4 regions of the Streptomyces sp. NPDC043867 genome follow, and region 1 is predicted to be linked to each of the others. Evidence: riboswitches for the same ligand, from Rfam matches in the RefSeq annotation. Region 1 holds a riboswitch; each other region holds the start of a gene.
What was found. A riboswitch is a leader RNA that binds a small molecule or an ion and turns the genes downstream of it on or off. The one in region 1 is predicted to bind cyclic di-AMP.
Positions count from the first base shown of each region.

Region 2: linked by a shared signal. The riboswitch ahead of AC069T_RS34595 (M23 family metallopeptidase) and the one ahead of AC069T_RS05145 (transglycosylase family protein) in region 1 are both predicted to bind cyclic di-AMP.
Region 3: linked by a shared signal. The riboswitch ahead of AC069T_RS18465 (M23 family metallopeptidase) and the one ahead of AC069T_RS05145 (transglycosylase family protein) in region 1 are both predicted to bind cyclic di-AMP.
Region 4: linked by a shared signal. The riboswitch ahead of AC069T_RS13735 (M23 family metallopeptidase) and the one ahead of AC069T_RS05145 (transglycosylase family protein) in region 1 are both predicted to bind cyclic di-AMP.

Region 1 is NZ_JBWKDS010000004.1:13,730-20,470, reverse strand. Features, by position in the region: gene AC069T_RS05155 (cytochrome P450 family protein) at 1-1,255, shown strand, start outside; gene AC069T_RS05150 (LysM peptidoglycan-binding domain-containing protein) at 1,511-2,509, shown strand; cyclic di-AMP (ydaO/yuaA leader) riboswitch at 2,725-2,895, shown strand; gene AC069T_RS05145 (transglycosylase family protein) at 2,900-3,613, shown strand; gene eno (phosphopyruvate hydratase) at 3,977-5,263, shown strand; gene AC069T_RS05135 (FtsB family cell division protein) at 5,361-5,837, shown strand; gene AC069T_RS05130 (DUF501 domain-containing protein) at 5,864-6,403, shown strand; gene AC069T_RS05125 (Ppx/GppA phosphatase family protein) at 6,608-6,741, shown strand, end outside.
Region 2 is NZ_JBWKDS010000053.1:19,672-27,748, forward strand. Features, by position in the region: gene trmB (tRNA (guanosine(46)-N7)-methyltransferase TrmB) at 1-49, shown strand, start outside; gene AC069T_RS34585 (PrsW family intramembrane metalloprotease) at 115-1,458, shown strand; gene AC069T_RS34590 (aldo/keto reductase) at 1,472-2,416, opposite strand; gene AC069T_RS34595 (M23 family metallopeptidase) at 2,482-3,531, opposite strand; cyclic di-AMP (ydaO/yuaA leader) riboswitch at 3,543-3,700, opposite strand; gene AC069T_RS34600 (PP2C family protein-serine/threonine phosphatase) at 3,955-5,082, opposite strand; tRNA gene AC069T_RS34605 (tRNA-Met) at 5,365-5,438, opposite strand; gene AC069T_RS34610 (dihydrofolate reductase family protein) at 5,606-6,760, opposite strand; tRNA gene AC069T_RS34615 (tRNA-Lys) at 6,860-6,932, opposite strand; gene AC069T_RS34620 (amino acid permease) at 7,042-8,077, opposite strand, start outside.
Region 3 is NZ_JBWKDS010000017.1:1,110-8,909, forward strand. Features, by position in the region: gene dxs (1-deoxy-D-xylulose-5-phosphate synthase) at 1-1,513, shown strand, start outside; gene AC069T_RS18435 (aspartate aminotransferase family protein) at 1,510-3,105, shown strand; gene AC069T_RS18440 (helix-turn-helix domain-containing protein) at 3,174-3,812, shown strand; gene AC069T_RS18445 (DUF6126 family protein) at 3,845-3,961, shown strand; gene AC069T_RS18450 (tyrosine-protein phosphatase) at 4,032-4,829, opposite strand; gene mscL (large conductance mechanosensitive channel protein MscL) at 5,083-5,550, shown strand; gene AC069T_RS18460 (phosphatase PAP2 family protein) at 5,676-6,221, shown strand; cyclic di-AMP (ydaO/yuaA leader) riboswitch at 6,720-6,877, shown strand; gene AC069T_RS18465 (M23 family metallopeptidase) at 6,880-7,737, shown strand.
Region 4 is NZ_JBWKDS010000011.1:99,638-107,714, forward strand. Features, by position in the region: gene AC069T_RS13715 (DUF5998 family protein) at 1-117, opposite strand, end outside; gene AC069T_RS13720 (bifunctional acetate--CoA ligase family protein/GNAT family N-acetyltransferase) at 205-3,084, opposite strand; gene AC069T_RS13725 (HPr family phosphocarrier protein) at 3,290-3,571, shown strand; gene AC069T_RS13730 (GntR family transcriptional regulator) at 3,815-4,510, opposite strand; gene AC069T_RS13735 (M23 family metallopeptidase) at 4,695-5,462, opposite strand; cyclic di-AMP (ydaO/yuaA leader) riboswitch at 5,475-5,634, opposite strand; gene AC069T_RS13740 (M16 family metallopeptidase) at 5,881-7,269, opposite strand; gene AC069T_RS13745 (M16 family metallopeptidase) at 7,266-8,077, opposite strand, start outside.

The DNA of each region.
Region 1 (6,741 bases):
CGCTCCCGACCCGGCCCCCGAGCTCTTCACCTGGGAGTTCGCCACCGACCCCTACCCCGCGTACGCCTGGCTCCGTGAGCACGCGCCCGTGCACCGGACGCGGCTGCCGAGCGGTGTGGAGGCCTGGCTGGTCACCCGGTACGCGGACGCGAGGCAGGCTCTCGCGGACGGCCGGCTCAGCAAGAACCCGGCGCACCACGACGAGCCGGCGCACGCCAAGGGGAAGACCGGCATTCCGGGCGAGCGCAAGGCCGAGCTGATGACGCATCTCCTCAACATCGACCCGCCGGACCACACGCGGCTGCGCCGGCTGGTCAGCAAGGCGTTCACGCCCCGGCGGGTGGCGGAGTTCGCGCCGCGGGTCCAGGAACTCACCGACCACCTCATCGACCAGTTCGCGGAGCGGGGCAGCGCCGACCTCATCCACGACTTCGCCTTCCCGCTCCCCATCTACGCCATCTGCGACCTCCTCGGCGTTCCCCGCGAGGACCAGGACGACTTCCGGGACTGGGCCGGGATGATGATCCGGCACGGAGGCGGGCCTCGGGGCGGGGTCGCCCGGTCCGTGAAGAGGATGCGCGGCTACCTCGCCGAGCTGATCCACCGGAAACGGGCCGCACTCCCGGACCGCCCCGGACCGGGCGAGGACCTCATCTCCGGGCTGATCCGCGCCTCCGACCACGGTGAGCACCTCACCGAGAACGAGGCCGCGGCGATGGCCTTCATCCTGCTCTTCGCCGGCTTCGAGACGACCGTGAATCTCATCGGCAACGGGACCTACGCCCTCCTCACCCACCCCGAGCAGCGGCAGCGGCTGCAGACCTCCCTCGCCGCGAAGGAGACCGCGCTGCTGGAGACCGGTGTCGAGGAACTCCTCCGGTTCGACGGGCCCGTGGAGCTCGCCACCTGGCGGTTCGCGACCGAGGCCGTCCGGATCGGCGGTCAGGACATCGCCGCGGGCGACCCCGTCCTGGTCGTGCTCGCGGCGGCCGACCGCGACCCCGAGCGCTTCGGGCAGCCGGACACGCTGGACCTCTCCCGGCGCGACAACCAGCACCTCGGATACGGGCACGGCATCCACTACTGCCTCGGCGCGCCCCTCGCCCGGCTGGAGGGACAGACCGCCCTCGCGACGCTCCTCACCCGCCTGCCGGACCTGCGCCTCGCGGGCGATCCGGCGGACCTGCGCTGGCGCGGCGGTCTCATCATGCGCGGACTGCGGACCCTCCCGGTGGAGTTCACCCCTTCGCGGTAGGCAATGCCGGCGGACCCTCGGCGGGCCCGCGACGGAGGGGCGCATTGCGCTCGCAACAGGCGCACACCGGTGGAGTTCACGCCCGGTGGTACGCGGGCGCGGACCCGTCAAACATGACGCACCGTCAATACTGTGATCTTCACGTGATCTGCGCTGCATCGACTTGTGACAAGTGTTCGACTGCCGATACGTTCACGCATCAACGCGATGGATCTTCCGTCGCGCCTGTCATCGCTGTCTTCGAAAGGCCACCGCATGCTCTCCGGGAACGGTCGTCACCGTCGCCCCCGCCAGGCTCCGGCGCTCATCGTCGCGGCAGGAGTCACCGGATCGGCCATCGCGATCCCGTTGCTCGGTGCCACCGGTGCGAGTGCCGCGGACGGCACCACCTGGGACCGGGTCGCGGAGTGCGAGAGCGGCGGTTCGTGGAGTGCCGACAACGCCAACGGCTACTACGGCGGCCTGCAGATGACCCAGGAGAACTGGGAGAAGTACGGCGGCCTCGCGTACGCGCCGAGCCCCGACGAGGCCAGCCGCTCGCAGCAGATAGCCGTCGCCGAGAAGGTTCTCGACGGGCAGGGCCTGGCCGCCTGGCCCACCTGCGGACCGCTGTCGGGCCTCAGCAAGAACTCGGCGTCCGTCGAGGTCGACACCGGCGTCGCCGAGGACTCCTCCGCATCGTCGGCCTCCCCCTCACCCGATTCGTCCCCGTCGAGCGACTCGCCCGTTTCGGGCGGCTTGTCGACCGGCGGCTCCACCGCCAAGCCCTCGCCGGCCGCGTCCGGCAAGGCGGCGAAGTCCGGGACGCCGTCGAAGGCCAAGGAGGATGCCACCGCCTCCCCGGAGACCGGCAGCAAGGACGGCGGCAAGGACACCGGGAAGGCAAAGGCTGACGACTCGGACAAGTCGGGTCGGACCGCGGACTCTTCGGACGCCACCGCCGCGACCGGGAGCGAGGGCACCGGCACCGGTCGGCACCGCGGCGCCAGTGCCGACGCCGGTACGGACGCCGACGCGTCCGCCGGAGGCGAAGAGACCTCCTCCGGCCGTCACGCCTCGCGCGGCTCCGCCGCTCCCCGCGACGCCGCGGAGGGCTCGTACACCGTCCGCCTCGGCGACAGTCTCACGAGCATCGCCGACTCCCTTGCCGTGCAGGGCGGATGGAACGAGCTCTACACGGAGAACGAGAAGACGGTCGGCGCCGACCCGGACGTCATCCTCCCCGGTCAGAGCCTTGAGGTCGCAGGAGACTAAGCGGGCGTCAGATGGCGAATCAGGTACAAAACAGCGCCAGTTCGCGTCATATTTCGCACCGCAATGTCCGGTTTGACAGAGTGAGACATGGGTCTCAGAAACCCTGATCATCTTTGAAATTCCGGCGGCCGCGTGTCTACGGTCGTGATCGCTCGCTACAGCGGGCCCCGACGGTCGCAACGCCGAATCCTGCCAGTGGCCGGCCGGGAACAGTCGTCGCGCAAGCGCCGTAGGCAGGAGCGGGGGACCCAAGGTAAGCGCCGGGCCCGGGAGTCGAGAGACACCCGGGAACGGCTTGGGGTGGAGTCGGACGCCAGAGGCGGACGACCGGGCACTCACCCGCCCGAACCCGACAGCTCACCTCGCAGGCGTCGGTGAGGGGATCACTTCATGCTGCTCAACAACAAGGGCAAGCACCGCCGCCCGTCCAAGGCCACCCGTGTCGCCGCGCTCGCCGGTGTCACCGGTGTCGCCATCGCCGCTCCGCTGATGGCGGCCGGCAGCGCCTCCGCCGCCACCACCTCCGAGTGGGACGCCGTCGCCCAGTGCGAGTCCGGCGGCAACTGGTCGATCAACACCGGCAACGGTTACTACGGCGGCCTGCAGTTCTCCGCCTCCACCTGGTCCGCCTACGGCGGCTCGGCCTACGCCTCCACCGCCGACAAGGCCTCCAAGTCCCAGCAGATCGCCGTCGGCGAGAAGGTGCTCGCCGCGCAGGGCAAGGGTGCCTGGCCGACCTGCGGCACCGGCCTGTCCGGCGCCTCGACCGGCGGCTCGTCGACCGGCACCGGCTCCAACTCCGGCTCCGGCTCGCAGAGCACGGCCCAGCCGGCCCAGCCGCAGCAGCAGGCCCCGCAGGCGCAGGACCAGCGTGCCTCGCGCTCCTCGGAGCGGGAGACGGCCAAGAAGACCGTCGAGACCCCGACCGGCAGGAAGGTCGAGAAGGGTGACGGCGAGTACAAGGTCGTCAAGGGTGACACCCTCAGCTCGATCGCCGCGGACAAGAAGGTCAAGGGCGGCTGGCAGAAGCTGTTCAAGCTGAACAAGGACATCATCGACGATGCCGACTTCATCTTCCCGGGCCAGCAGCTCCACCTCAGCTGACACCGGCCGGCCACGGGCTCACAGCTGAACCACGGCCCTCCCTCATCCGGGGACTCCACCATGGAGTCCCCGTGCGGGCCGCCCCCGCCCCCACGGGCTCCCCGCTCCGGTGCGTGTTCCCCCGTACGCGCCGGAGCGGGGTTTTTTCATGGACGCGCCGTGGACCGCTTCCGCAGCGGTCACCTGTACGGGGCAGGTTTTTGTTCCGTTCGGAAACAATTTACTCTCGGTTCTGTCCATGGGGTGGTCGACCGGCTGGCCGATCCCCCGGAGCCGGTTAGGCTCATGTCGCGGAGCCGACCGCGGCTCCGTGCAGTTGGGGCCGAGGGGCTCCGCGTACCCGCGTCACATCCCATGAAGGAGATGCTCGTGCCGTCCATCGACGTCGTCGTAGCCCGGGAAATCCTCGACTCGCGAGGGAACCCCACCGTCGAGGTCGAGGTCGGCCTCGACGACGGCAGCACGGGTCGTGCCGCCGTCCCGTCCGGCGCCTCCACCGGTGCCTTCGAGGCCATCGAGCTGCGCGACGGTGACCCCAACCGCTACCACGGCAAGGGCGTCGAGAAGGCCGTCCTCGCGGTCATCGAGCAGATCGGCCCGGAGCTCGTCGGCTACGACGCCACCGAGCAGCGCCTGATCGACCAGGCGATGTTCGACCTGGACGCCACCGACAACAAGGGCTCGCTGGGCGCCAACGCCATCCTCGGCGTCTCCCTGGCCGTCGCGCACGCCGCCTCCGAGGCCAGCGACCTGCCGCTGTTCCGCTACCTGGGCGGCCCGAACGCGCACCTGCTGCCCGTCCCGATGATGAACATCCTGAACGGCGGCTCGCACGCCGACTCGAACGTCGACATCCAGGAGTTCATGATCGCGCCGATCGGCGCGGAGTCCTTCTCCGAGGCGCTGCGCTGGGGCGCCGAGGTCTACCACACCCTCAAGAAGGTGCTGAAGACCAAGGGCCTGTCCACCGGCCTCGGCGACGAGGGCGGCTTCGCCCCGAACCTGGAGTCCAACCGCGCCGCGCTCGACCTCATCATCGAGGCCATCAAGCAGGCCGGTTACGTCCCCGGTGAGCAGATCGCGCTCGCGCTCGACGTCGCCGCGTCCGAGTTCTACAAGGACGGCACGTACGAGTTCGAGGGCAAGTCCCGCTCGGCCGCCGAGATGACCGAGTACTACGAGGAGCTCGTCTCCGCGTACCCGCTGGTCTCCATCGAGGACCCGCTGTACGAGGACGACTGGGCCGGCTGGAAGGTCATCACCGACAAGCTGGGCGACAAGGTCCAGATCGTCGGCGACGACCTCTTCGTCACCAACCCGGAGCGCCTGGCCCGCGGCATCGAGGAGGGCTCCGCCAACGCCCTGCTCGTCAAGGTCAACCAGATCGGCTCGCTGACCGAGACGCTGGACGCCGTCGAGCTGGCCCAGCGCAACGGCTTCAAGTGCATGATGTCCCACCGCTCCGGCGAGACCGAGGACGTCACCATCGCCGACCTCGCCGTCGCGGTGAACTGCGGCCAGATCAAGACCGGCGCCCCGGCCCGCTCGGACCGCGTCGCCAAGTACAACCAGCTGCTGCGCATCGAGGAGATCCTCGACGACGCCGCGGTGTACGCCGGCCGCTCGGCGTTCCCCCGCTTCAAGGGCTGACCCGCAGGAAGCGTCGTACGTACGTCCCCGTACTCGGTCCCGTACCGTGTGCGGGGACGTACGCACGTGACGGGCTTGTGCCGGGGAGGCGGGATTCATGGCCGTGAAGGACCGGGACCGGTTCTCCACCACGACCAGGCTGCGCCTGCTCGGTGAGCAGACGGCGGCCCGGGTCTACCGCTCCCAGACCAAACGGCAGGCCCGCCGCTCCCGCCTGACGGGCCGTGCGGCGCTGCTCGCGCTGGTCCTGTGCTCACTGATCGTGGCCCTCGCGTACCCGATGAGGCAGTACGTGTCCCAGCGCGCCGAGGTCGCCGAGCTGGAGCGGGAGCAGGAGCAGGCCCGGCAGCGGGTCGAGCAGCTGCGCGACCTCAAGGCCCGCTGGCAGGACGACGCGTACGCCGAGCAGCAGATCCGCCAACGGCTGCACTACGTGATGCCGGGCGAGACGGGCTACATCGTGATCGACCCGGACGCGGTGAAGAAGTCCCGCACCGACCAGGGAGCGGCTGGCCGCCCCTGGTACGCCAACGTCTGGGACGGCGTGGACAAGTCCGACCGCTCCGCCCAGTAACTGACCAGAAAGACAGAACACACGGCATGGAAACGCCCCCGCCGCCCACCCCGCGCACCGAGCCGACCGACGCCGACGTCGAGGCCTTCAGGCAGCAGCTCGGCCGTCCGCCGCGCGGGCTGCGCGCGATCGCGCACCGCTGTCCCTGCGGTCAGCCCGACGTGGTGGAGACGGCGCCCCGCCTCCCCGACGGCACGCCGTTCCCGACGACGTACTACCTGACGTGTCCGCGGGCGGCCTCCGCGATCGGGACGCTCGAGGCGAACGGCGTCATGAAGGAGATGACGGACCGTCTGGCCACGGACCCCGAGCTGGCCGCGGCCTACCGGGCCGCCCACGAGGACTACATCGCCCGCCGGGACGCCATCGACGTCCTGGAGGGGTTCCCGAGCGCGGGCGGCATGCCGGACCGGGTGAAGTGCCTCCACGTGCTCGTGGCGCACTCCCTGGCCGCGGGGCCCGGCGTGAACCCCCTCGGCGACGAGGCGATCGCCATGCTGCCCGAGTGGTGGCGCAAGGGCGCGTGCGTGGTCCCCGCGGGCGAGGCCGACCTCCCCCAGGGCTGACCGTCGTCCCCGGGGGCGCCGTTCCCGGGGGCTGCCGCCCCCGGACCCCCGCTTCGGCCTGGACGGCCTCGTCCTCAAGCGCCGGACGGGCTGGACCTCCCCCCCGCTTCGGCCTGGACGGCCTCGTCCTCGAACGCCGGACGGGCTGGAAACCTCCGGGCCCGGGCTTGTTCCGAAGTGTCCTCACGACAGGAGACCGCACGCATGACCAGGGTCGCCGCCATCGACTGCGGTACCAACTCGATCCGTCTGCTCGTGGCGGACGCGGACCCGGCGACGGGTGAACTCGTCGACCTGGACCGCCGGATGACCATCGTCCGCCTCGGCCAGGGCGTCGA
Region 2 (8,077 bases), on a different contig from region 1:
GACCCGGCCGCCGGAGGAGCACACCGGCCGACCGCCCGCCGGCGACTGACCCACCGCACGGCATCCGCCGGGCGCCCTCGCGGGCAGCGCACCTCCCTCGTTAGGGTCGATGCCGTGGCCACCTTTCCTCCGTACCCGACGTACCCCAGCGGCTCCGCCGACGGCGGGCTGCGGCACGCGCACTGGTGGCAGCACAGATGGGTGCGTTACGGCGCCCTGATCACCCTGCTCGCGCTGTCCGGGCTCGTCATCCTGGCCCTCGTCCGCCGGCAGACCGGCACCCAGGGCTTCCTGGTCGGCCTCGGCCTCGCCGTCCTGCCCGTCCCGCTCCTCGTCGCCGCGTTCCGCTGGCTGGACCGGGTCGAGCCGGGCCCCCGGCGGAACCTGGTCTTCGCCTTCGCCTGGGGCGCGTGCGCGGCGGCGCTGATCGCGATCGTCGCCAACAGCTTCGCGACCCGCTGGATAGCGACCGCGACCGCCGACCCGTCCGGCGCCGACACGCTCGGCGCCACGGTCATAGCGCCCGTGGTGGAGGAGTCCGCGAAGGGCGCGGCCGTCCTGCTGGTCTTCCTGTTCCGCAGACGGGACTTCACGGGGATCGTCGACGGAGTCGTCGTCGCCGGGATCACCGCCACCGGCTTCGCGTTCACCGAGAACATCCTCTACCTCGGCACCGCCTTCGGCACCGACCAGCTGAGCGGCGACCGGGGACTCGCGTCCGTGACGGCGGCGACCTTCTTCGTGCGCGTGGTGATGTCGCCCTTCGCGCACCCGCTGTTCACCGTCCTCACCGGCATCGGGTTCGGTATCGCCGCGCTCTCCGCGGACCGCCGGCCGCTGCGGCGCGTACTGCTGCCCCTGTCCGGCCTGCTGACGGCGATGGGCATGCACGCCATGTGGAACGGCTCGTCGTCCTTCGGCGAGTACGGCTTCTTCGCGGTGTACGCGGCGTTCATGGTCCCCGCGTTCGGGCTGCTCACCTGGCTGGTCGTCTGGACCCGCCAGCGGGAGCTGCGCACGGTGCGCGCGGAACTGCCCGCGTATGCCGTCACCGGGTGGCTGGCCGCGCCCGAGCCGTTCGTGCTCGGCTCCATGCGCGCGCGGCGCCTCGCCCGCGACTACGCCAAGCACCACTTCGGCCGGGCCGCCGCCCGCTCCGTCGCCCAGTACGAGGCCTACGCGACCTCGCTCGCGTTCCTGCGGCACCGGGGGCGCCGTGGCCACGCCGGCCCCGACTTCGTCGTACGGGAGAGGGAGCTGCTGCACGAGCTGTGGCGGCGCAGGGACGTCGCCCGCCCCTCCCTCGCGTACGCGGCCCACGCCGCCGCCCCGCCGGCCGCACCCCCGTGGCCGCCGGTGTACGCACCGCACGCCCGGCCGTACGACCCCGCTGCGGCTTACCGCCCGCCCCACCCCGCGTACGACGCGTATCCGGCCTACAACCCCTACCGCTCCTGACCGCCGACCGGCCCTACGCCGACGCCCGCGTCAGCTCGGCCGACTCCGCGTCCGTGAGGGTCAGGTCGGCCACGCCCAGGAGCGCCGGGAGCTGCTCGACCGTCCGCGCGGAGGCGAGCGGCGCGGCCACCGTCGGCCGGTCGGCGAGCCACGCCAGGGCGACCGTGGCGTGCGGGACGCCCCGGGACTCGGCGATCTCGTCCAGCGCGGCCAGCACCCGACGCCCGCGCTCGGTCTCCAGGTGCTTGCCGGCGCCCGCTGCCCGCGCGGAGTCGACCGTCGTACCGGTGCGGTACTTGCCGGTCAGGAAACCGGAGGCCAGGGCGTAGTAGGGGACGGTGGCGAGGCCGGACCGGGAGGCGATCTCCTGGAGCGGGCCCTCGTAGGTGTCGCGCGAGACGAGGTTGTAGTGCGGCTGGAGGGCGACGTAGCGGGCCAGGCCCTCGCGGTCGGAGAACTCCAGGGACTCCTGGAGCCGCTCGGGCGAGATGTTGGAGGCGGCGACGGCGCGCACCTTGCCGGCCCGCACCAGTTCGTCGAGGGTGCCGATGATCTCCTCGACCGGGACCGAGGGGTCGTCGTAGTGCGTGTAGTAGAGGTCGATGTAGTCCGTCCCCAGGCGGCGCAGCGACGCGTCGGCCGCGGCCCTGAGGGTGTCCGGGGACAGTCCCTTGTACGCGGGATGCGCGCCGGCCTTGGTGGCGAGGACGATCTCGGAGCGGTTGCCGCGCGCGGCGAACCACCTGCCGATGACCGTCTCCGACTCGCCGCCCTCGTTGCCGGGTGCCCACGAGGAGTAGGTGTCGGCGGTGTCCACGAAGTTGCCGCCGGCTGCCGCGTACGCGTCCAGTACGGCGAAGGACGCGTCCTCGTCGGCGGTCCAGCCGAAGACGTTGCCGCCGAGGGCGAGCGGGAAGACCTCGAGGTCGGACGGGCCGAGCTTGCGGAGTGCAGTCATGGTGCGTTTCAACACCGTTGACCGAGGCACGTATTCCGCAGGCCCGGCCGGGAGGGCCGCCGTGGTTACGGGTTGAGGCCCTTGCTCTGCAGCCAGGCCAGCGGGTCGATACCGCTGGCGCTGCCGCCCGGGTGGACCTCCATGTGCAGGTGCGGGCCGGTCACGTTGCCGGTCGCGCCCACCCGCCCGATGACCTCACCGGTGGAGACCTTCTGGCCCACGCCGGCGCTGATGGACGACTGGTGGCAGAGCCAGATCTCGGTGCCGTCGTCGAGGGTGAGGACCGTGCGGTAGCCGTACGCACCGGCCCAGCCGGCCTCGGTGACGGTGCCGCTGTGCACGGCCTTGATCAGCGTGCCGGTGGGCGCCGCGAAGTCGAGGCCGGTGTGGTGGCCGGAGGACCACATGGCACCGGCGTCACCGAAGTGCGAGGTCAGCGTGTACGAGGAGGTCGGCAGCGTGTAGCTCTTGGCGAGCTTGGCGAGGCGCTCCGCCTCCGCCTTCTCCTTGGCCTCCTGCTCCGCCTTCTTCTTGGCGGCGGCGGCCTTGGCCTCGGCCTCGTCCTGCGACTTGGCGGCTTCCTCGGCGGCCTTCTTCACGGCGGCGGCCTGCGCGGCCTCGGCGGCCTTGAGGTCGACCTGGTCCTGCTGCGACTCGGCCTGCTGCATGATGCGGGCACGCAGGGCCTCGCCCGCGCCGGTGGTGCCCTGGGCCGTGTCCGAGCCGGCGAGTCCGGCGGTGGTGAGCGGGGTGGCGGAGGCCGTGGCCGTCTCGGCGCCGGAGCCGTCCGATATCAGGTTCCTGGCCGAGTCGGCGACCGACGACAGGTCGGGCATCGAGATGGAGACCGGGGGCTTGCCGCTCTGCGCGGTGGCCATGCCTCCCGCGCCGACGGCGGCGATGACGCCGACGCCGAGGACGGTGGAGCTCCGGGCGAGTCCTCCGCCGCGCTGCTTGGAGACGCGGTGCCGGCCACGGACGGGACGGACGGAATCCGCGGTGGGATTCCACTCCTCCCAGGGGCCCTCGTCGTTGCCGTGGCCGTAGCCGAAGGTGTCGCTCTGCTTCTCACTCGGCGCGAACGAGGTGTTCTGGGCAGGCCGGTTGGACGCCACGTGGGCGCGCTCCTTTCCTTCCTTCTCGCCTACCGGGTTAGCTGACGGGTTCGGAGCAGGAAGGTCTCCTACGCGCGTCAACCAGGGTGCGCTGCACCCCGATAGACGCTCGATTCACCCCAAATTGGTGGTTCCCCGGTTCCCTTGCGGGATTCGGCGCGTGCGCACGGAGCCGTCTCTTGTGACGGCTGGGACGACCGCGCTGCGTTATCGAACGTTAATAGACGCGGGTCCCCTATTCCAAGCTGTTCCGACTGATCATTAACGTCTTCGTCACGGACTTACAGGTCATGGACGGTGAAAACCGGCGAGTTGACCGTGAGTCGTAAACCTCAAAAGAGTTGACGGAGCGTCAGATGTTATGCGCAGTGATCCCGCCCGGTCACCTCGGGTGACGGCGGGCCCTGAACACCGCGCCGGAACTCACAACCGCCGGACGGCGAGCAGCGCCAGGTCGTCCGTCGTCCCGTCCCCGGTGTGCCGGTGCACGTCCTTGATGAGGGTCGCGAGCAGCGCGTCCGGGTCGCGGAAGGCCCGCCCGGCGAGCCGCTCCGCCGGGTCGTAGAACCGCCCCTGAGGGTCGCGCGCCTCCGACAGCCCGTCCGTGTAGAGGAGCAGGGTGGCGCCGCCCGGGAACGCGACCACCGTGGCGCGGTCGGGCCATGTGCCGAGCTCGCCCATCCCGAGCGGCAGCGCGGACTCCGGCGCCTCCAGCGTGCGCAGGGTGCCGTCCGCGTGCAGCAGCAGTGGCGGGGGATGGCCGCGGTTCAGGAGGCGCACGACGCCGTCCCCGTGCGGGACCTCCGCGAGGACGGCCGTGGTGAACCCCTCGAAGGCGTCGAGCCCGTCGCGCCGTGTCCCCTCCCGCGCCAGCGCCCGCTCCAGACGCTGGGCGACCGCCTCCAGCGTCGACTCGTGCTCGGCCGCCTCCCGGAAGGCCCCGATGACGACGGCGACCGCCGTCACCGCTCCCATGCCCTTGCCCCGCACATCCCCGACGACCAGCCGCACGCCGTACGGGGAGTCCTGCACCGCGTACAGGTCACCGCCGATGAACGCGTCGGCCTGCGCGGCCTCGTACCGCGCTGCCACCTCGAGCCCGCCGATCCTCTCCTCCGGGCGCGGCAGTACGGCGCGCTGTGCGGCCTCGGCGATCTCGCGCGCGGAGGCGAGCCGTTCGTCGGAGCGGCGGACGAGGATGTTGATGAGGACGGCCAGGACGGTGACGGTGGCGACGGTGACCAGTTCGGTGATCGCGTCGACGCGCAGCAGGATGCCGAGTTCGAGGTGGACGGAGAGGACGGCGGCGAGCGCGGCGAGACCGGTGAGGACCGTGCCGCGCAGCGAGAAGAGCGGAGCGGCGACCAGGGGCGCGGCCGTGAAGAAGGGGGCCGCGGTGAACTGTGACGGCGTGAGGAGGTCGTAGACGATCCCGGCCGCAATGAGCAGCGCGGGCAGGGCCCGCAGGAAGCGGCGCGCGGACGAGATCCGCCGGGCGGCGGGCTCGGCGGACGTGGGCGGCGCGGCGTTCCCCAGGCCGGGATCCGGCACCGGATCCCCCGGCAGCCGCCCCCCGGCCCGCTCGCGCCCCTCGGGAACGGGGCCGCTTGCCCGGTCGCCGCAGAAGTACCGGGCCCCGGTCCCGCCGGGCTCCGGCTCCCCCGGCCGCTGTGCATCACCTCGCTGCCCCACACGTCCAGGCTTCCCGCGGCGGGGGCGGGCGGCGACCGGTGTGGACCGACCGGATGACACCGGCCGGCGCTTGTGTCCCGGCGCGCGGAAACGACTCAGGGCCGGAACTCGATGATCCGAGTTCCGGCCCTGGGCCTTCAGTAGCGGGGACAGGATTTGAACCTGCGACCTCTGGGTTATGAGCCCAGCGAGCTACCGAGCTGCTCCACCCCGCGTCGTTGAAACCAGTGTACGCCATGCGCGGGGGCCCCGGCACACACGTGCTCCCGGCACCGCCCCTCACCAGGGACGTCCGGTTCGGGCACGGCCTGGGCGGCCGGGTTCCCGGCGTGCGACCGGGTCTCCCGGGACGGGCACGGATCGTCCCGGCCGGCCCGCCCGGTCATGTCCGGTCGGGCCCGGCGGGCGGCGGGAGGTGCCGGTTGGGTGCCTTGGCCGCCTCCTCGTACTCCGCGAGGACGACGACGTCGGCGCCCCCGGCCCGCAGGACCCCGCTTCCGTCGGCACCGGCGACGAAGGTGTCGGGCTCCCGCCAGGCGGTGACCACGCGCCGCACCCCGGCGTCGAGGATCAGCCGCGCGCACGGCGACGGCCGGGAGGCGCGGCGGGCGCAGGGCTCCAGGCTGCTGTAGACGGTGGCGCCGGTGAGCCGCGGGTCTGCGGGACCGGCCTTGGCGAGTGCGGCCTCCTCGGCATGCTCCACCGGGTCGCTCTCGCGGGAGTGGCCACGGGCGATCTCGGTGCCGTCCGCCGCCACCACGACCGCGCCCACACTGAACGCGGTCCGCGACGGCGGGCATTGCCCTGCCAGTTCGCAGGCCAGCGCCAGCCACCGCCGGTCGGCGGCGGAGGCCAGCGGTCCGGTGCCGGGCGCGGTGGGCACATACCGGGCGAGGACGACGTCGCCGACGGGCCGGCTCTCCACCAGCCGCATCCGCCCGCCGGGGTAGGGGCCGGGCCCGAACATGCGCGGCGCGTCCGGCTCGCCCACGAGGAGCGGCGCAAGCGCCAACTGCAGTTCGTCGGCGAGGCCCTGGCGCAGCAGCTGGGTGTGCACCCGGCCGCCGCCCTCGACCATGAGCCGCCGGACGCCCCGTACGTCGTGCAGGTGCTCCAGGACGGCGCGCCAGTGAAGTTCGGGTCCGGTCGCGACGATGCCGACGCCGAGACCGCGCAGGGCGGCGGCGGCCCGGGCGGCGCCCCTGTCGGTGGTGTAGACGGCCTTCTCGCCGCCGGTGTGCCAGAACTGCGCGGCCGGGTCGAGGTCGCCTGACCCGCTGACCGTGACCTTGAGCGGGTACTCAGGACGCCCCGCCGCGAGCCGGGCCGCCCGCCGCTCGGCCGAGTTCACCAGCAGCCGGGGGTTGTCGGCACGGATGGTCCCGGCGCCGATCAGGATCGCGTCGCTGGCCGCCCGCACCTCGTCGACCCGGTCGAAGTCGGCCGGCCCCGAGAGCAGCAGCCGGTCGGGCCCGGTGTCGTCCAGGAAGCCGTCCAGGGAGACGGCGGCGGACAGCAGGACGTGGGGATGGGGCATGGGACGCACCCTCCGGCTCCGAGCGCTCGGCTCTTGGTGGTTCGGATCAACGACAACAGCGCCCCACCCGGCCAAAACCGGGTGGGGCGCTGTGGGCGGTAGACCCTGTGGGACTCGAACCCACAACCAATGGATTAAAAGTCCACTGCTCTGCCAATTGAGCTAAGGGTCCACGCAACGGCTCGCGCCGATGCATCCCCGAGCATAGCCGGACCGGGCCGGGACTCCGATCGGGTATCGGTGACCCGGCCGCGCCGCGCGGTTGGAAGTGGGCGGGACGGTCAGGGATCGACCGGTTCGGGTGCGCCCGCGCGGGCGGCCTCCCGGGCGATCGTGCGTTCGTGGTCGGGGTTGAGGAACCAGTGCCGGGCCGAGGTCAGCCACCAGGTCGCGGCGAAGCCGAGGACGACGAGGACCGCGACCGGGGCGTAGTTGAAGGTCTCCCAGGTGACGGGGGAGACCTGCGGCAGCATGAAGAGGACGGTGATGAGGGCCACCCAGGCGACGGAGACGGTCCCGATCGCCCGGGACCAGCGGCCCAGGTGCCAGGGTCCCCGCTCGAACGCCTCGCCCTTGCGCAGCCGCAGCAGCGTGGGGATGACGTAGGCGATGTAGAGGCCGATGACGGCGATCGACGTCACGGCCGCGTACGCCGTCACGTTGATCAGGTACGGGAGGCCGAGCGCCAGGGCGCCGAGTGCCGCGAGCCAGACCGCCGCCACGGGCGTCCTGGTCCGCGGGTCCACCGTGTGCCACACCCGCGAGAACGGCAGTGCCCCGTCCCGCGAAAAGGCGTAGATCATGCGGCTGTTGGCGGTCACGGACGCCATCCCGCAGAAGAGCTGGGCCGCGATGACGACCAGCAGCAGGAGCTTGCCCGACGTCGCTCCCAGCGCGTCGAGCAGGATCTGCGCCGGCGGGGCCCCCGTCGGCGAGTCCAGCGCCTTGTCGTACGACTGGATGGCGAAGGTGAAGCCGAGGAGCAGGACGAAACCCGCTATCCAGGACGTCCAGATGGAGCGGACGATGCCCCGGGGTCCCGCCGTCGACGCGTCGCGGGTCTCCTCGGTCATGTGGGCCGAGGCGTCGTACCCGGTGAAGGTGTACTGCGCCATCAGCAGGCCGATGAGGACGACGTACACCCCGCTGCCCCAGCCGGTGTTGTTCACGAACTCGGTGAACACGAAGGACGCCGGCCGGTGGTGGTCCGGCACGAGGGCGAGCGCACCGACGATCACCGCGACCCCCAGCACGTGCCACCACACGCTGATGCTGTTGAGCAGGCCGACGATGCGTACGCCGAAGGTGTTGAGGAGC
Region 3 (7,800 bases), on a different contig from region 1:
ACGCGAGGTGCGGGGCGGTGACGGCCACGTCGTCGCGGTCATCGGGGACGGCGCGCTGACCGGCGGCATGGCGTGGGAGGCGCTGAACAACATCGCCGCCGCCAAGGACCGCCCGCTGATCATCGTCGTCAACGACAACGAGCGCTCGTACGCCCCGACCATCGGCGGCCTGGCCAACCACCTCGCGACCCTGCGGACGACCGACGGGTACGAGAAGGCGCTGGCCTGGGGGAAGGGCGTACTGCTGCGGACGCCCGTCGTCGGGAACACCCTCTACGAGTCGCTGCACGGCGCGAAGAAGGGGTTCAAGGACGCGTTCGCGCCGCAGGGCATGTTCGAGGACCTGGGGCTCAAGTACGTCGGGCCGATCGACGGGCACGACACGGCGGCCGTCGAGTCGGCGCTGCGGCGCGCCAAGGGCTTTCACGGGCCGGTTCTCGTCCACTGCCTCACCGAGAAGGGCCGCGGTTTCGAACCCGCTCTCGCGCACGAGGAGGACCGTTTCCACACGGTCGGTGTGATGGACCCGCTCACCTGCGAGTCCCTGGCGCCCGTCAACGGGCCCTCCTGGACCTCGGTGTTCGGTGACGAGATCGTCCGCATCGGGGAGGAGCGCGAGGACGTCGTGGCGATCACGGCGGCCATGCTGCACCCGGTGGGGCTCGGGGAGTTCGCCGAACGGTTCCCCGACCGGGTCTGGGACGTCGGGATCGCCGAGCAGCACGCCGCGGTGTCCGCGGCCGGGCTGGCCACGGGCGGCCTGCATCCCGTGGTCGCCGTCTACGCGACCTTCCTCAACCGGGCGTTCGACCAGTTGCTGATGGACGTCGCGCTGCACCGGTGCGGGGTGACCTTCGTGCTGGACCGGGCGGGCGTCACCGGTGTGGACGGCGCCTCCCACAACGGCATGTGGGACATGTCCATCCTCCAGGTCGTGCCGGGGCTGAGGATCGCCGCGCCGCGCGACGCCGGCCAACTGCGGGCCCAGTTGCGCGAGGCGGTCGCCGTCGACGACGCCCCGACGCTGGTCCGCTTCCCCAAGGAGTCGGTCGGGCCGGCCGTCCCCGCGGTCGGCCGGGCCGGCGGCATGGACGTCCTGCACCGCGCCGAGCGGCCCGAGGTGCTTCTGGTCGCCGTCGGCGTGATGGCGCCGGTGTGCCTCCGGGCCGCGGAGCTGCTGGAGGCCCGGGGGACCGGCTGCACCGTCGTCGACCCGCGCTGGGTCAAGCCGGTCGATCCCGCGCTGCCGGGCCTCGCCGCCCGGCACCGTCTCGTCGCCGTCGTGGAGGACAACAGCAGGGCGTCCGGGGTCGGCGGCGCCGTCGCCCTCGCCCTCGGTGACGCCGAAGTCGACTTACCCGTCAGGAGGTTCGGCATTCCGGAGCAGTTCCTCGCGCACGCCAAGCGCGGTGAGGTGCTCGCGGACATCGGCCTCACGCCCGTCGAGATCGCCGGACGGATCAGCGCCGGCCTGGCGGCGAAGGACCAGTTCGCCAAGGAGAAACAGGAATGACCATCCCCTCAGGGACGGCTCCCTCGGAGGAGCCCGTCACCGGGAGGCCCCTGCCCGGGGACTCCCCTTCCGCCCCTTCCCCCTCCGGGGACTCCGCTTCCGTCAACTCTCCTTTCCGGGAGTCCCGTTCCGCTGCTTCCGACACGGGGGAGTCGGGTTCCGGGAGATCCCGTTCCGAGGAGTCCCCTTCCAGGGAGCCGCTCTCCGGCGCCCGGGAGTTCGATCTCGCCGAGCTCCTGGCCGAGCGCGGCGGCGAGCGCTACGAGCTGCACACCAAGCACCTCAACCACCAGCTCCCGCGCATGCTGCACACCATCGGCTTCGACAAGGTCTACGAGCGGGCCGAGGGCGCGCACTTCTGGGACGCCGACGGCAACGACTACCTGGACATGCTCGCCGGATTCGGCGTGATGGGCCTCGGCCGCCACCACCCCGTCGTCCGCAAGGCGCTGCACGACGTCCTCGACGCCTCACTCGCCGACCTCACCCGTTTCGACTGCCAGCCCCTGCCCGGACTGCTCGCGGAGAAGCTGCTCACCCACAGCCCGCACCTGGACCGGGTGTTCTTCGGCAACAGCGGCACGGAGGCCGTCGAGACCGCCCTCAAGTTCGCCCGGTACACGACGGGAAAGCCGCGCGTCCTCTTCTGCGCGCACGCCTTCCACGGGCTGACCACCGGCTCGCTGTCCGTGAACGGCGAGAGCGGCTTCCGCGACGGCTTCGCGCCGCTCCTGCCCGACACGGCCGTCCCGCTCGGTGACCTGGACGCCCTGGCGCGGGAGTTGAAGAAGGGCGACGTCGCCGCACTGATCGTCGAACCCATTCAGGGCAAGGGCGTGCTCGAGGCCCCGCCCGGCTATCTGCGCGCGGCCCAGGAGCTGCTGCGCGGGCACAAGGCGCTGCTCATCGCCGACGAGGTGCAGACCGGGCTCGGACGTACCGGCGACTTCTACGCCTACCAGCACGAGGAGGGCGTGGAGCCGGACCTGGTCTGTGTGGCGAAGTCGCTGTCCGGCGGCTACGTGCCGGTCGGCGCGACGCTCGGCAGGGACTGGATCTTCAAGAAGGTCTACTCGTCGATGGACCGCGTTCTGGTGCACTCGGCGAGCTTCGGATCCAACGCCCAGGCCATGGCGGCCGGGCTCGCCGTGCTCTCCGTGCTGGAGAACGAGCAGGTGGTCGCCAACGCCCGGGCGACGGGCGAGCAGTTGAAGTCCCGGCTCACGGCGCTCGTCGACAGGTACGAGCTGCTCAGTGACGTACGCGGCCGCGGCCTGATGATCGGCATCGAGTTCGGCCGGCCCCGGTCGCTCAAACTGCGCAGCCGGTGGACGATGCTCCAGGCCGCGCGGAAGGGACTGTTCGCGCAGATGGTGGTCGTGCCGCTGCTGCAACGGCACCGCATCCTGACCCAGGTCTCCGGCGATCACCTGGAGGTGATCAAGCTGATTCCGCCGCTGATCATCGGGCAGCGCGACGTGGACCGGTTCGTGGAGGCCTTCACCGCCGTCATGGACGACGCGCACAGCGGGGGCGGACTGATGTGGGACTTCGGGAAGACCCTGGTCAAGCAGGCGGTCGCGAACCGCTGACGCCCCTTCTTTTGCCTCCGGGGCAACAAACTTGCCGCGGAGGCAAGCGCTGCGGCTCAATGGACGGTATGAGCCCTGCCGAGGGTACGCACCCTCCCGGACCGGGGGACGAGCTGCCCGCCGTCGCCCCGCAGCTGCGCGCACTGCGCCGCCGCGCCTCCCTCACCCTGGAGGCGGCGTCGCGCGCCGCCGGGCTCTCGCCCGCCCATCTCTCGAGGCTGGAGACCGGGCAGCGCCAGCCCTCGCTGCCGATGCTGCTCGCGCTCGCCCGCGTCTACGGTACGACGGTTTCGGAGCTGCTCGGCGAGAGCGTCGCCGACCGGGACGCCGTCATGCGCGCCGCCGACCTGGAGCCCAGCACGGCGGGCGGCTGGACCTACTGGCAGGCGGGCGCCCCCGGCCGCGGCATGCAGGCACTGCGCGTGCACGTGCCCTACGGGGCGCAGGGCGACATCGTGCGCGTCCACCCCGGCGAGGAGTGGCTGTACGTCCTCAAGGGCGGGCTGCGCCTGCGCCTCGGGGACACCGCGCACGTCCTGGCGCCCGGGGACAGCGCGCACTTCGACTCGCTCACCCCGCACCGCCTGGCCGCCGCCGACCGCGCCGGGGCCGAGCTGCTCTTCGTCCACACACTGCTGCAGAGCCCCACCACGGCGCTGTGCCTCGGCCCGGTGACCGGCCACCCGACACCAGGAGAGACGTCATGACCGAACCCACGGAGCCCGGGTCCCGGCGGTCCATGGAGGAGAAGTTCCCGCGCGCGCTGTGGGTGCGGCTCATCGTCTACGTGGCCGTGGGCCACCTGTTCGCGGCCTTCGTCTATCTGCTGTTCACACTGGGTGCACGGAACCAGTAGCCGAAGGGGGGCGTCCCGCTCGGCCGGCCCCGCGGGAGACCGGCCGTCAGGACCCCGGGCCGGGATCTCGTCACTCGAGGAGCCGGTCGCGCAGCCGCTCCCGCAGTTCCGGGGTGACCCGCAGCCCCTGCTCCAGGTAGGTATCGGTCCCGCCCCAGGTCGCCTCGATCGTCTCGAAGGCGGCCGTCAGATACTCGGCGCGGGCGTCGAAGAGCGGGCTGAGCAGCTCCATGACCTCGGGGGAGTAGGCGGAGGCCGCGGAGCTGCTGCGGTGGACCTTGTACCGGCGGTGCGCGGCGTTCGACTCCAGGTAGTCGGCGAGGATCGCGTCGCGCTCGACACCGACGGCGAGGAGGGTCACGGCTATCGACAGGCCGGCGCGGTCCTTGCCCGCCGCGCAGTGCATCAGGGCGGGCACACTGTCCTCCGCCAGCGCGTGCAGCACGCGTGAGTGCTCGGCGGTGCGCTCCTTGATGATCATGCGGTAGGAGCCGATCATCCGGTCCGCCGCCTTGCCGTCGGCGAGGATCGCGCGCAGCTGCTCCAGGTCGCCGTCGCGGACCATCTTCCAGAACTCGGCGCCGTCCGCCGGGTCGCTCAGCGGCAGATTCACGTTCCGCACGCCCGGCAGCTCGATGTCCGGGCCCTCCAGCCTCTGGTCCGCGGCGTTACGGAAGTCGAAGATCGTGTGCAGGCCGAGCGAGGCGAGGAACTCGGCGTCCTCCCCGGTCGCGTGCGCGAGGTGGCCGCTGCGGAACAACCGCCCGTACCGCACTCGCCGACCGTCCGTGGTGGGCAGGCCGCCCACGTCACGGAAGTTGCGCACTCCGGCCAGCTCTGGCTCGGTCGACGGGATCTGCTGCGTCACGGGGGCTCCTCCCACTCGTCCGTCGGCGCTGCCTCGGCGTAGCTCACCGACCGGATGCGCTCCTGACGATACGACATGGGTTCCTGGGGCAATGAGTTGTCCACAGGCGGCGTATCCCGGGCGGAGTACCGCGACGACGTGACCGAAGGTTGCCCGGGGCCGAAGCCGGTAAGACGTCGCTCGTAGGGCGCCGGGCCGTGCGGGGACCGCCCGCGCCGGCGGATGGTGACCCAGGCAGATGGAGGAGTGACAGGTGAAGGGCTTCCGCGGATTCATCCTGCGCGGCAATGTGGTCGACCTGGCGGTCGGCATCGTCATCGGTGCGGCGTTCACCGCCGTGGTGAACGGCTTCGTCCGGGCCTTCCTGACCCCGCTGGTCGGTCTGGCGTCGGGGACCACTGGTGACCTCAGCCGCAAGACCTTCACGGTGGGCGGGACCGAATTCCCGTACGGGGCGTTCATCAACGCCGCCATCAGCTTCCTGCTCGTCGCGACCGCCCTGTACTTCCTCGTGGTGCTGCCCGTGAACAAGCTGCACCAGCGTTTCGCGCCGAGCCACGACGTGCAGGCACCCAAGCGCGAGTGCCCCGAATGCCTCAGCCCCGTGCCCACGGAGGCCCGCCGCTGCGCCTCCTGCACCAGTCCGCTGCCGGCGCTCCCCGCGCAGGTGACGGCCCAGTCTGCGGGGGACGGCACCGTACCCGCTCGTCAGGACCGGTGAGAACGATCGGCCTGTCGGACGGGGCGGCACGCACGCTGCCCCGTTCGGACGCTCGGGTCCGAGCTGCCACGCGGGCGCCGGGCTGATGCCCGTTACGACTCGTCCCTTGCGGGAAGTCGCAGCCCATGAACGCATGGGCGGACCTTCGTGAAAAGGATCATCGGCTGACGCGGCGGGTCGCCGCGTGGCAGTCGGACTGCGCGCGGCGCGTGCTGCCGGCGGTGGAGGACGCCGCCCAGCACACCAAGCTGTGGTGGGGTGCCGCCGCCGTCATGTCCCTGGCCGGCTGGAAAGGCCGTCGGGCCGCGGCCGCGGGACTGGCGAGCATGGCTGTGGCGGAGCTGGTGTCCAACGCCGTGCTCAAGCAGGTGTGCGAGCGGGAGCGGCCGCCGAAGGAATGGATCTCGCACGAGGACGTGCACGAGCGGCCCGACTCCTCCTCGTTCCCCTCCGGGCACACCGCCGCGGGCGTGGGGTTCACGGCCGCGGTGGCGGCGGTGTGGCCCCTGGCGGGCGCCGTGTGTGCGGTTCCGGCCGCGATGGTGGCCACCGAGCGGGTGCACACCGGCGCCCACTATCCGTCCGACGTCGCGGCCGGAGCGGTGATCGGCCTGGCCGCGGCCGCTCTGGTGCGCAAGAGCCCCCGGCTGGTGCTGCGTCTGCTGCGGTGAGCCCCGGGGAGCACGCTCCCCACCGTGGCCGCCTCGGTGCGGCCGGCCGTCCGAGCCCTCGGCGGGCCGCGTCTCCACGAGCGGTCCGCCGTCGCCGTCCGTGTGTCCTGCCTGACGCCTGACGCCGGACGCCTGACGCCGGACCCCGAAGGCCGGACGCCATGCGGCAGATATCCTTCAATGAACTGTCTGGACCTTCTGTCCCATTTGTGGGTATGGGTCCCAACTGGTGCGCAATCAGGGCCTCCTGGCGGGGTGGCGCGTGAGCAGCGTCATACCGGTGACAATGCGTCGTGAACCCGGTTTCTCAAGTCTTCGGGATTACCGGGCGATTGCAGACCCGGAAAGATCACTCGTCGACGGACAGTGACCGGCAATCCGGACATGGATCAAGAAATGGGTGTGCACAGAAAACCCACAAGCTTGTCGACGCCCTCTCACGTCGCCTACGTTCACCCTCACTCCGGACGGACGCCCAATCCTGCCGCCGCCCGGAATCCCGCACACTCACCCGTCCACGGCAGGAGCGGGGGACCCACAGGTATGACGCCTGTTCCGGTCTCCGGACAGGCTAGGGGTTGAGCCGCGCGCAACGCGGCCGGGCATCTCCAGCTCGCACCCGACAGCTCACCTCGCAGGCGCCGGAGAGGAATGCACCATGCCCGCGAAGGGTAAGCACCGCCGTCCCAAGTCCCTGCGCCTCACCCGCTCGATCGCCGTCGTCGGCACCGGCGGCGCCGCACTCGCCCTGCCGCTGATGGGAGCCGCGGGCGCCCACGCCGCGACTCCCGCGGCCGCCGTCTCCGCCGCTCCGGAGAAGGCCGCCGCCGCCGCGCCGGCCGCCGCCCAGAAGGCCGAGACGAAGACCTACGCGGTGAAGGCCGGCGACTCCCTCGCGAAGATCGCCGACACGCAGCACGTCAGCGGCGGCTGGAAGAAGCTCTACCAGGACAACCGCGCGGTCATCGGGGGCGACCCGGCACTGATCCACCCGGGTCTGAAGCTGACGCTCGGCGGCAAGGCCGCGTCCCCCGCCGCCCCGTCGTCCGGCAAGACCACCCAGACGACGAAGACGAAGGCCGCTCCGGCCGCGGCCACCAGCAGCTCCGGCTACACCCTGCCGGTCGCGGGCGCCATCGTCGGCACCGCCTACAAGACTGCGGGCAGCATGTGGTCCAGCGGCTACCACACCGGTGTCGACTTCGTGGTCCCGACCGGCACCTCCCTCAAGGCCGTCGGGCCCGGCACCGTCGTCTCGGCCGGCTGGGGCGGCGCGTACGGCAACCAGGTCGTCATCCGGCACGCCGACGGCCAGTACTCCCAGTACGCCCACCTGTCCTCGCTGTCGGTCTCGGCCGGGCAGACCGTGACCGGCGGCCAGCAGATAGGCCTGTCCGGCGCGACGGGCAACGTCACCGGACCGCACCTGCACTTCGAGATCCGCACCACCCCGGACTACGGCTCGGACGTGGACCCCATCGCGTACCTGCGCGCGCACGGCGTCTCCGTCGGCTGACGCCCGCACACGCCGGGGGGGGGGAAGGGGAGGGGGGGGAGGCCGGAGGGGGGGGGGGGGGGG
Region 4 (8,077 bases), on a different contig from region 1:
CTTGACGGCATCACCGCCGACGGCGGCCTCCACCGCCTCGGCCACGAGAGCCGGGTAGTAGCCGCTGCGCTCGATCGCCGCTCGCAGCCCCTGGGTCGTCGTACTGGTCTTGGCCATGACGTCCATCCTACGGTGGTGCGCCGACTGCACGGCACCGCTCGCGGGTGCCGTGCCGGACGGGGCGCCTGCCGACGGCGCGGGCGCTCAGATGACGGGCAGTGTGCGCGGGCCGAGGTCGTCGCGGGCGGGCGGGCGGGCGAGCCGGACGGTGGCTCCCAGGACGCTCAGGCCGCGCGGTGCGACGACCACCGGCTCCAGGGAGACCGCGACGACCTCCGGGTGGTCGTCGACCAGCCGCGACAGGCGCAGCATCAGCTCTTCGAGCGCCGCCGTGTCGACCGGCGCCGAACCGCGCCAGCCGAACAGGAGCGGCGCCGTCCGGATCGACCGCACCAGCGAGGTCGCCTCCCGGTCGGTGACCGGGATCAGCCGGTGCGCCGTGTCGCCGAGCAGCTGGGACGCGGCCCCGGCGAGACCGAAGGAGAGGACGGCTCCGGCCGCCGGGTCGATGACGGCCCGCACGACCGTGTCGACTCCGCGCGGCGCCATCGCCTGCACCACCGGCCGCAGCTCCTCCGGCGCGCCGAACAGCTCGGTCAACTCGGCGTACGCCCGGCGCAGTTGCTCCTCGTCCGTCAGATCCAGCCGGACGCCGCCCAGGTCGGCGCGGTGGCGCAGGTGCGGGGCGGTGGTCTTGAGGGCGACGGGGTAGCCGAGGGTGCGCGCGGCCTGTGCCGCGTCCTCGGGCGTGGGGGCGGGCAGTGCCCGGCGGACCGCGATCCCGTAGCGCCCGAGCAGCTCGCACGTCTCGTCCGCGCCCAGCGTGCGCCCCTCGTTCCGCGCGAGCAGGCCGTCGATCAGCTCGGCGGCGCCCTTCTCGTCGATGTCGTCGTACTCGGGGACCCTGCCGGGCTCGGCGGCGTCGCGGCGCCACTGGGCGTACTTCACGGCTTCGGCCAGGGCCCGGACAGCGCGCTCGGCGGCGGGGTAGGCCGGGATGAGCCGGGGGCTCGCGGCGGGATCGTCGGTGGCCGTAGCGGTGGCCCCGGCCCGGCGAGGGGACTCGCTCCGCTCGGACGCGGCGGGGACGGCGGGGGGCCGGGAACCGGCGGCGGCCGGCTGGGGGGCGGTGCTCGCGGCGGCGGACAGCGCCTCGGCGAGCCCGCCCAGCTCGACGTGGACGACGAGCACCGGCTTGGCGGGGGCCGCCGCGGCGGCGGAGCGCAGCGCCCCGGCGAGGGCCTCGTCAGCCGCGGGCGTCTCCCCCACCGCCGGGATGGCGGTCACCACCACCGCGTCGCACGCGTCGTCGGCCAGCGCGTGGGCCAGCGCGTCGTGGAAGTCGTCCGCCGAGGCCGCCGTCGTCAGGTCCAGCGGAGGCAGCGGCCGCAGTCCCTGGGCGAGGCACGCGTCGTACGTGAGGAGCCCGAGCGACTCCGAGTTGCCGAGGATCGCCACCCGGGGCCCGGGCGGGAGCGGCTGGCGGGCGAGCAGGAGACCCGCGTCGACGAGCTCGGTGATGGTGTCCACGCGGATGACACCGGCCTGCCGCAGCAGCGCGGAGACGGTCGCGTGCGGCAGCCGGGTGGCCCGGACGGCGTGGCCCTGGGGGGCGGCTCCGCCGTGCCGTGCGCCCTGGACGACGACCAGGGGCTTGGCCGCCGCGGTCCGCCGGGCGAGCCGGGTGAACTTGCGCGGGTTGCCGATGGATTCGAGGTACATCAGGGCGACGTCGGTGTACGGGTCGTCGTACCAGTACTGGAGCACGTCGTTGCCGGAGACGTCCGCGCGGTTGCCGGACGAGACGAAGGTCGACACGCCGGTCACGCCCGTGACGCCGCCGCCGCGCCGGTGCAGCCGGGACAGCAGCGCGATGCCGATGGCGCCGGACTGGGCGAACAGGCCGATCCGCCCGGCGCGGGGCATCTCCGGGGCGAGCGAGGCGTTGAGCCGCACCCCGGGCGAGGTGTTGATGACCCCGAAGGCGTTGGGCCCGATGATCCGCATGCCGTACGTGCGGGCCTGGCGGACCAGCTCGCGCTGGCGCTCGCGTCCCTCGGGGCCGCTCTCGGCGTATCCGGCGGAGACCACGACGAGTCCCTGCACGCCGTGCTCCCCGCACTCCGCGACGGTGTCGGGCACGTGCTCCGCGGGGACGGCGACGACCGCGAGGTCGACGGGCTCGGTGATCTCCCGGATGGAGCGGTGGGCCGGGACGCCCTCCAGCTCCTTCTCCTCGAACGCCCTGTTCACCGCGTACAGGCGACCGGTGAACCCGGCCTCGCGGAGGTTGTCGAGGACGCTGCGGCCCACTCCGCCGGGCGAGCGGCCCGCGCCGATCACGGCCACCGAGCCGGGCGCGAGCAGCCGCTGCACGGACCGCGCCTCGGCCCGCTGCTCCCGCGCCCACTGGACGGCACGCGAGCGGTCCGTCGGCTCCAGTCCGAACTCGAGCCGGACGACCCCGTCCTCGAAGCTGCGCTTCTGCCGGTAGCCCGCGTCCGTGAACACCTTGATCATCTTGCTGTTGGCCGGCAGCACCTCGGCGGCGAAGCGGCGGATGCCGCGCTCCCGGGCCACCGCCGCGATGTGCTCCAGCAGGGCCGAGGCGACACCGCGCCCCTGGTGGGCGTCCTGCACGAGGAAGGCCACCTCGGCCTCGTCGGAGACGGGTGGGCCCTCTGCCGCGCCGGGCGCGGGGTGGGAGGAGGCGGGCAGGCCGTCGGGGGTGATGCGGTCGTACCGTACGGTGGCGATGAACTCGCCGCCGATCGTGGCCGCGAGTCCCACCCGGTCCACGAAGTCGTGGTGCGTGAAGCGGCGGACGTCCTTGGCGGACAGCCGCGGGTAGGGCGCGAAGAAGCGGTAGTACTTCGACTCGTCCGAGACCTGCTCGTAGAAGCTGACCAGGCGCTCGGCGTCGTCGACGGTGATGGGGCGGATGCGCGCCGTGCCGCCGTCGCGCAGCACCACGTCGGCTTCCCAGTGGGCGGGGTACTCGTGCCGGTCCGACGAGGTCTGCATGGGCCCCAGCGTACGGCTCGCGTCCGACGACGTCGCGGGGCAGGCTTGGGGGTCCGCCACCACCTCCGGGGGGCGTGCCGGGTGACTCCTTCGGGGCCCGTCCTGGAGGCTCCCGCCGGGGTGCGGCCCGCGGTCCGCCCGGGCACGCTTCACCGTATGGGACACTGGTCTAGACAACCCTGGAACACCGGAAGGGCAGCATCACATGGCTGAGCGCCGCGTCAACGTCGGCTGGGCCGAGGGCCTCCACGCCCGCCCCGCCTCCATCTTCGTCCGGGCGGCCACGGCCTCCGGCGTCCCCGTGACGATCGCCAAGGCGGACGGCAACCCCGTCAACGCCGCGTCGATGCTCGCGGTCCTCGGCCTCGGCGCCCAGGGCGGCGAGGAGATCGTCCTCGCCTCCGACGCGGAGGGCGCGGACGCGGCCCTCGACCGCCTGGCCAAGCTGGTCTCCGAGGGCCTCGACGAGCTTCCCGAGACCGTCTGACCCCTCGGACACCCTCTCGTGCGGCGAAGCCGCGTCGGCCCGGCCGGTCGACGCGGCTTCGCCGTTCTCGCGCCTTTCCGGATCCCGTCGCTCGTCTCCGGCCGGCGGCTGGTCGATATCAGCGCGCCGTCGGGACAATGCGACGGGCACCCGAAAAGGCGCGACGGGAATTCCCGGCGCGCGAAAAGAGGGCAGCGGAAACAGTCACCTGCCCAATATCCCTCTTTGTATACGGCGCTTTTGTTAATGCCGCGGGCCCGAAATGTTTACGGGAGGTTGCGAAGTCCTCACGCGGTCCGCGAGTCGGGCGCTCCGCGCGGAGCGGAAGCGGTGCGCGGAGGCGGCGCGCTCGGCGTGCAGCGCGGTGATCGCGCGCGCCCGCTCACCGTCCCCGCGCGCGACGGCGTCCACGATGCCGCCGTGCTCCGCCCAGGCCTCCGCGGCGTCGGCCGGCGCCTCCACCGCGTACATCCAGGCGATCTTGTGCCGCAGCTGGGCGAGCGTCGAGGTCAGCGTGGGGCTCCCGGACGCCTGGGCGAGCGTCTCGTGGAACCAGCCCCCCAGGGACCGCAGATCCTCGCTGTGGCCTCTCCTGGCCCGCTCCTGCCCGAGCCTGACCAGGCCCCGCAGAACCTTGAGGTGGGCCTCGGTGCGGCGCTGGGCGGCCCGCGCCGCGCCCAGGGGCTCCAGCAGCATCCGCATCTCCAGGAGGTCCGTCGCCTCCTGTTCGGTGGGCTCCGCGACGCACGCGCCCGCATGCCGGCGGATGACGACGAACCCCTCGGCCTCCAGCGTGCGCAGCGCCTCGCGCACGGGGACGCGCGAGACGCCGTAGCGGCGGGCGAGCAGTTCCTCGGTGAGCCGGCTGCCGCGCTCGTAGACACCCGCGACGATGTCGTCACGGATCGCCGTGCATACCGAGTGCGCCGGAATGCGCATGAGCGGACCTCCGCCTTAATCCTCGCGAAACGCCGTCGATTGACGCTTGTTCAGCGACTCTATTGCAGCGGGCCGGAATTTCCGATGGCGGACCGGAATCCATATGCATTTTTTGGACGGACGCGCGTCCGAAACGCCGAAGGCCCCGGCTCGTCGAGCCGGGGCCTTCGGAAGTCGCGGGGTGTCAGAGGCTGACGCCGTGCGAGCGGAGGTAGGAGACGGGGTCGATGTCCGAGCCGTACTCGGCCGTCGTACGGGCCTCGAAGTGGAGATGGGGCCCGGTGGAGTTGCCGGTCGACCCGGAGAGGGCTATCGGCTGGCCCGGGGTGACGGTCTGCCCCTCGGAGACGTTGACGGACGACAGGTGGCCGTACATGGTGTACGTCCCGTCGTGCATCTTGATCACGACCTGGTTGCCGTAGGCGCCGGCCCAGCCGGTCGTGACGACGGTGCCGGCTCCGACGGCCTGGACGACGGTCCCCGACGCGGCGTGGAAGTCGACGCCGGTGTGGCTGCCGGAGGACCAGAGGCTGCCGCCGGTCTTGTAGCCGGTGGAGACGTAGGAGCCGGCGACCGGCGCGACGAAGGTGTTGAGAAGCTTGCGCTCGGCGGCGCGGGCGGCACGGGCCCTGACCTCGCGCTCCTTCTTGGCTTCGGCCATGACCCGCCGCTTCGCGGCCTCCTCGGCCTTCTTCAGCGCCGCGGCCTCGTCGGCGGCGTGCTGCTGGGCGGCGGCCTGCGCGTCGACCTGTTCGGCGACCGTGTCGCCGATGGTGACGGCCTGGGTCAGCCCGGTCTGCTGGACGGAGGCTGCGTCCGCGGCGAACGCCGGGGCGGCCAGGGTTCCGATGACACCGGTGGTGGTGAGAGCCGCCACGCTTGCCGCACTCTTGGTGGTACGCGTGATCCGGCTGGGACGACGGTGCTTCCCGGTGGCACGGGTGAACGCCATGAAGGGGCTGGTCCTTTCCTTCCCTCTCGCCTACCGGGTTAGCTGACGGGTTCGGAGCAGGAAGGTCTCCTACGGGCCTCCTTGGGGAAGGACGCCCGATTCACCCCAGGGACTGCGATGGGTCCCCGGCTCCCCTGGCTCGCGCCGTACGGGGACTCGGCGATGACTGTCCGGTGCCGCGGACGCGGCGCACTGCCTGACGAACAGTCGGAATGACGCTAAGGGGGGCGTCTTTCAATCGACAAACGGATCACGGCTTTTGTAGTGCACGCCACAGGGCAGAAGGGCAACGCCCCGGCAATACGGACATAACGCGGACGAAGCCGGGTAAGCGCGCGCGGAACCCCGAATGGACGGCGGGTAAACGCGGGGACCCCGGTGACTCATCAGTCACCAGGGTCCCGGCGTCCACGGAGCTCTACTCGGCCCGTACGACGCTCACTTCACCGATGCCGAGGGCCTTGACGGGCTCCTCGATCTGCGCGGCGTCGCCCACCAGGACCGTCACCAGGCGGTCGACCGGGAAGGCGTTCACGACGGCCGCGGTGGCCTCCACGGTGCCTGTGGCGGCGAGCTGCTGATAGAGCGTCGCCTGGTAGTCGTCCGGCAGGTGCTGCTCGACCTGGTCGGCGAGCGTGCTCGCGACCGCCGCCGCCGTCTCGAACTTGAGCGGTGCGACGCCCACCAGGTTCTGCACGGCCACGTCGCGTTCGGGGTCCGTCAGACCGTCCGCGGCGAGCGTGCGCAGCACCTTCCACAGGTCGTCGAGAGCCGGACCGGTGTTGGGCGTGTCCACGGATCCGCTGATGGCGAGCATCGCGGCACCCGAGCCGTCCGGAGCCGAGCGCAGCACCTGGCCGAACGCCCGCACTCCGTAGGTGTAGCCCTTCTCCTCGCGCAGGACGCGGTCCAGGCGCGAGGTGAGGGTGCCGCCGAGGCAGTACGTGCCGAGCACCTGGGCGGGCCACACCCGGTCGTGCCGGTCGGCTCCGACGCGGCCGATGAGCAACTGCGTCTGTACGGCGCCGGGGCGGTCGACGATGATCACGCGGCCCCGGTCGTCGGCGGTGACCGGCGGCACCGGACGGGGCTCGGCCGAGGAGCCGGTCCAGGCGCCGAGTGTGTCGGCGAGCAGCGCGTCGAGGTCGACGTCGGTGAGGTCGCCGACGACCACGGCGGTGCCGGTGGCGGGACGCACGTGCTTCTCGTAGAAGGCGCGCACGGCCGCAGAGTCGATCTTCTGGACCGTCGCCTCGGTGCCCTGGCGCGGACGCGACATGCGCGAGCCGGCCGGGAACAGCTCCTTGGAGAGCTCCTTGGCCGCGCGGCGGGCCGGGTTGGCGGTCTCGTGCGGGATCTCGTCGAGCCGGTTGCGCACCAGCCGTTCGATCTCGCTGTCCGTGAAGGCCGGTGCCCGCAGGGCGTCGGCGAGCAGGCCGAGCCCCTTCTCGAGCCGGGAGACCGGGACCTCCAGCGAGAGGCGCACGCCCGGGTGGTCGGCGTGCGAGTCGAGGGTGGCGCCGCAGCGCTCGAGCTCGGCTGCGAACTCCTCTGCGGAGTGCTTGTCGGTTCCCTCGGAGAAGGCACGGGCCATGATCGTGGCGACACCGTCGATACCGGCGGGCTCGGCCTCCAGAGGTGCGTCGACGAGCACCTCCACGGCGACGACCTGCTGGCCGGGGCGGTGGCAGCGCAGGACCGTCAGGCCGTTGTCGAGCGTGCCGCGCTCGGGTGCCGGGAACGCCCACGGCCTGGCCTCGCCTGCCTGCGGCCGGGGGTGGAACTCCATCGTCGCGAGCTCGGTCACTTGGCCGACTCCTCGTCCTCGTCGGTGGCTTCGGCGGCCGCTGGGGCCTCCGCCTCGTCGGCGGCGACCGGCTCGTACACGAGCACCGCGCGGTTGTCGGGGCGCAGCCGGGCCTTGGCGACCTCCTGCACCTCCTCGGGGGTGACGGCGAGCACGCGCTCCACCGCGGTGAGGGCGAGCTGCGGGTCGCCGAACAGGACGGCGTACCGGCACAGTTCGTCGGCGCGGCCCGCGACCGTGCTCAGCCGGTCCAGCCACTCCCGCTCCAACTGGGCCTGGGCGCGCTCCATCTCCTCGGTGGTGGGGCCCTCCTCGGCGAACCGGGCGAGCTCCTCGTCGACGGCCGCCTCGATGACCGGGACCTCGACGTCACCGGACGTCTTCACGTCGAACCAGCCCAGGGAGGGCGCCCCGGCGAGCCGCAGCAGGCCGAACCCGGCCGCGACGGCGGTGCGGTCACGGCGGACGAGCCGGTTGTAGAGGCGGGACGACTCGCCGCCCCCGAGGACGGTGAGTGCCAGGTCGGCCGCGTCGCACGCGCGCGTGCCGTCCTCCGGGAGGCGGTAGGCGGCCATCAGCGCGCGGGCCGGGACCTCCTCCTCGACGACCTCGCGCAGCTGCTCGCCCATGATGTCCGGCAGCGAGCCGTCGCGCGGGGCGGGCTTCCCGTCGTGCCCGGCGATGGAGCCGAAGTACTTCTCGATCCAGCCGAGGGTCTGCTCGGGGTCGATGTCCCCGACGACCGACAGGACGGCGTTGTTGGGCGCGTAGTAGGTCCGGAAGAACGCGCGGGCGTCCTCCAGGGTGG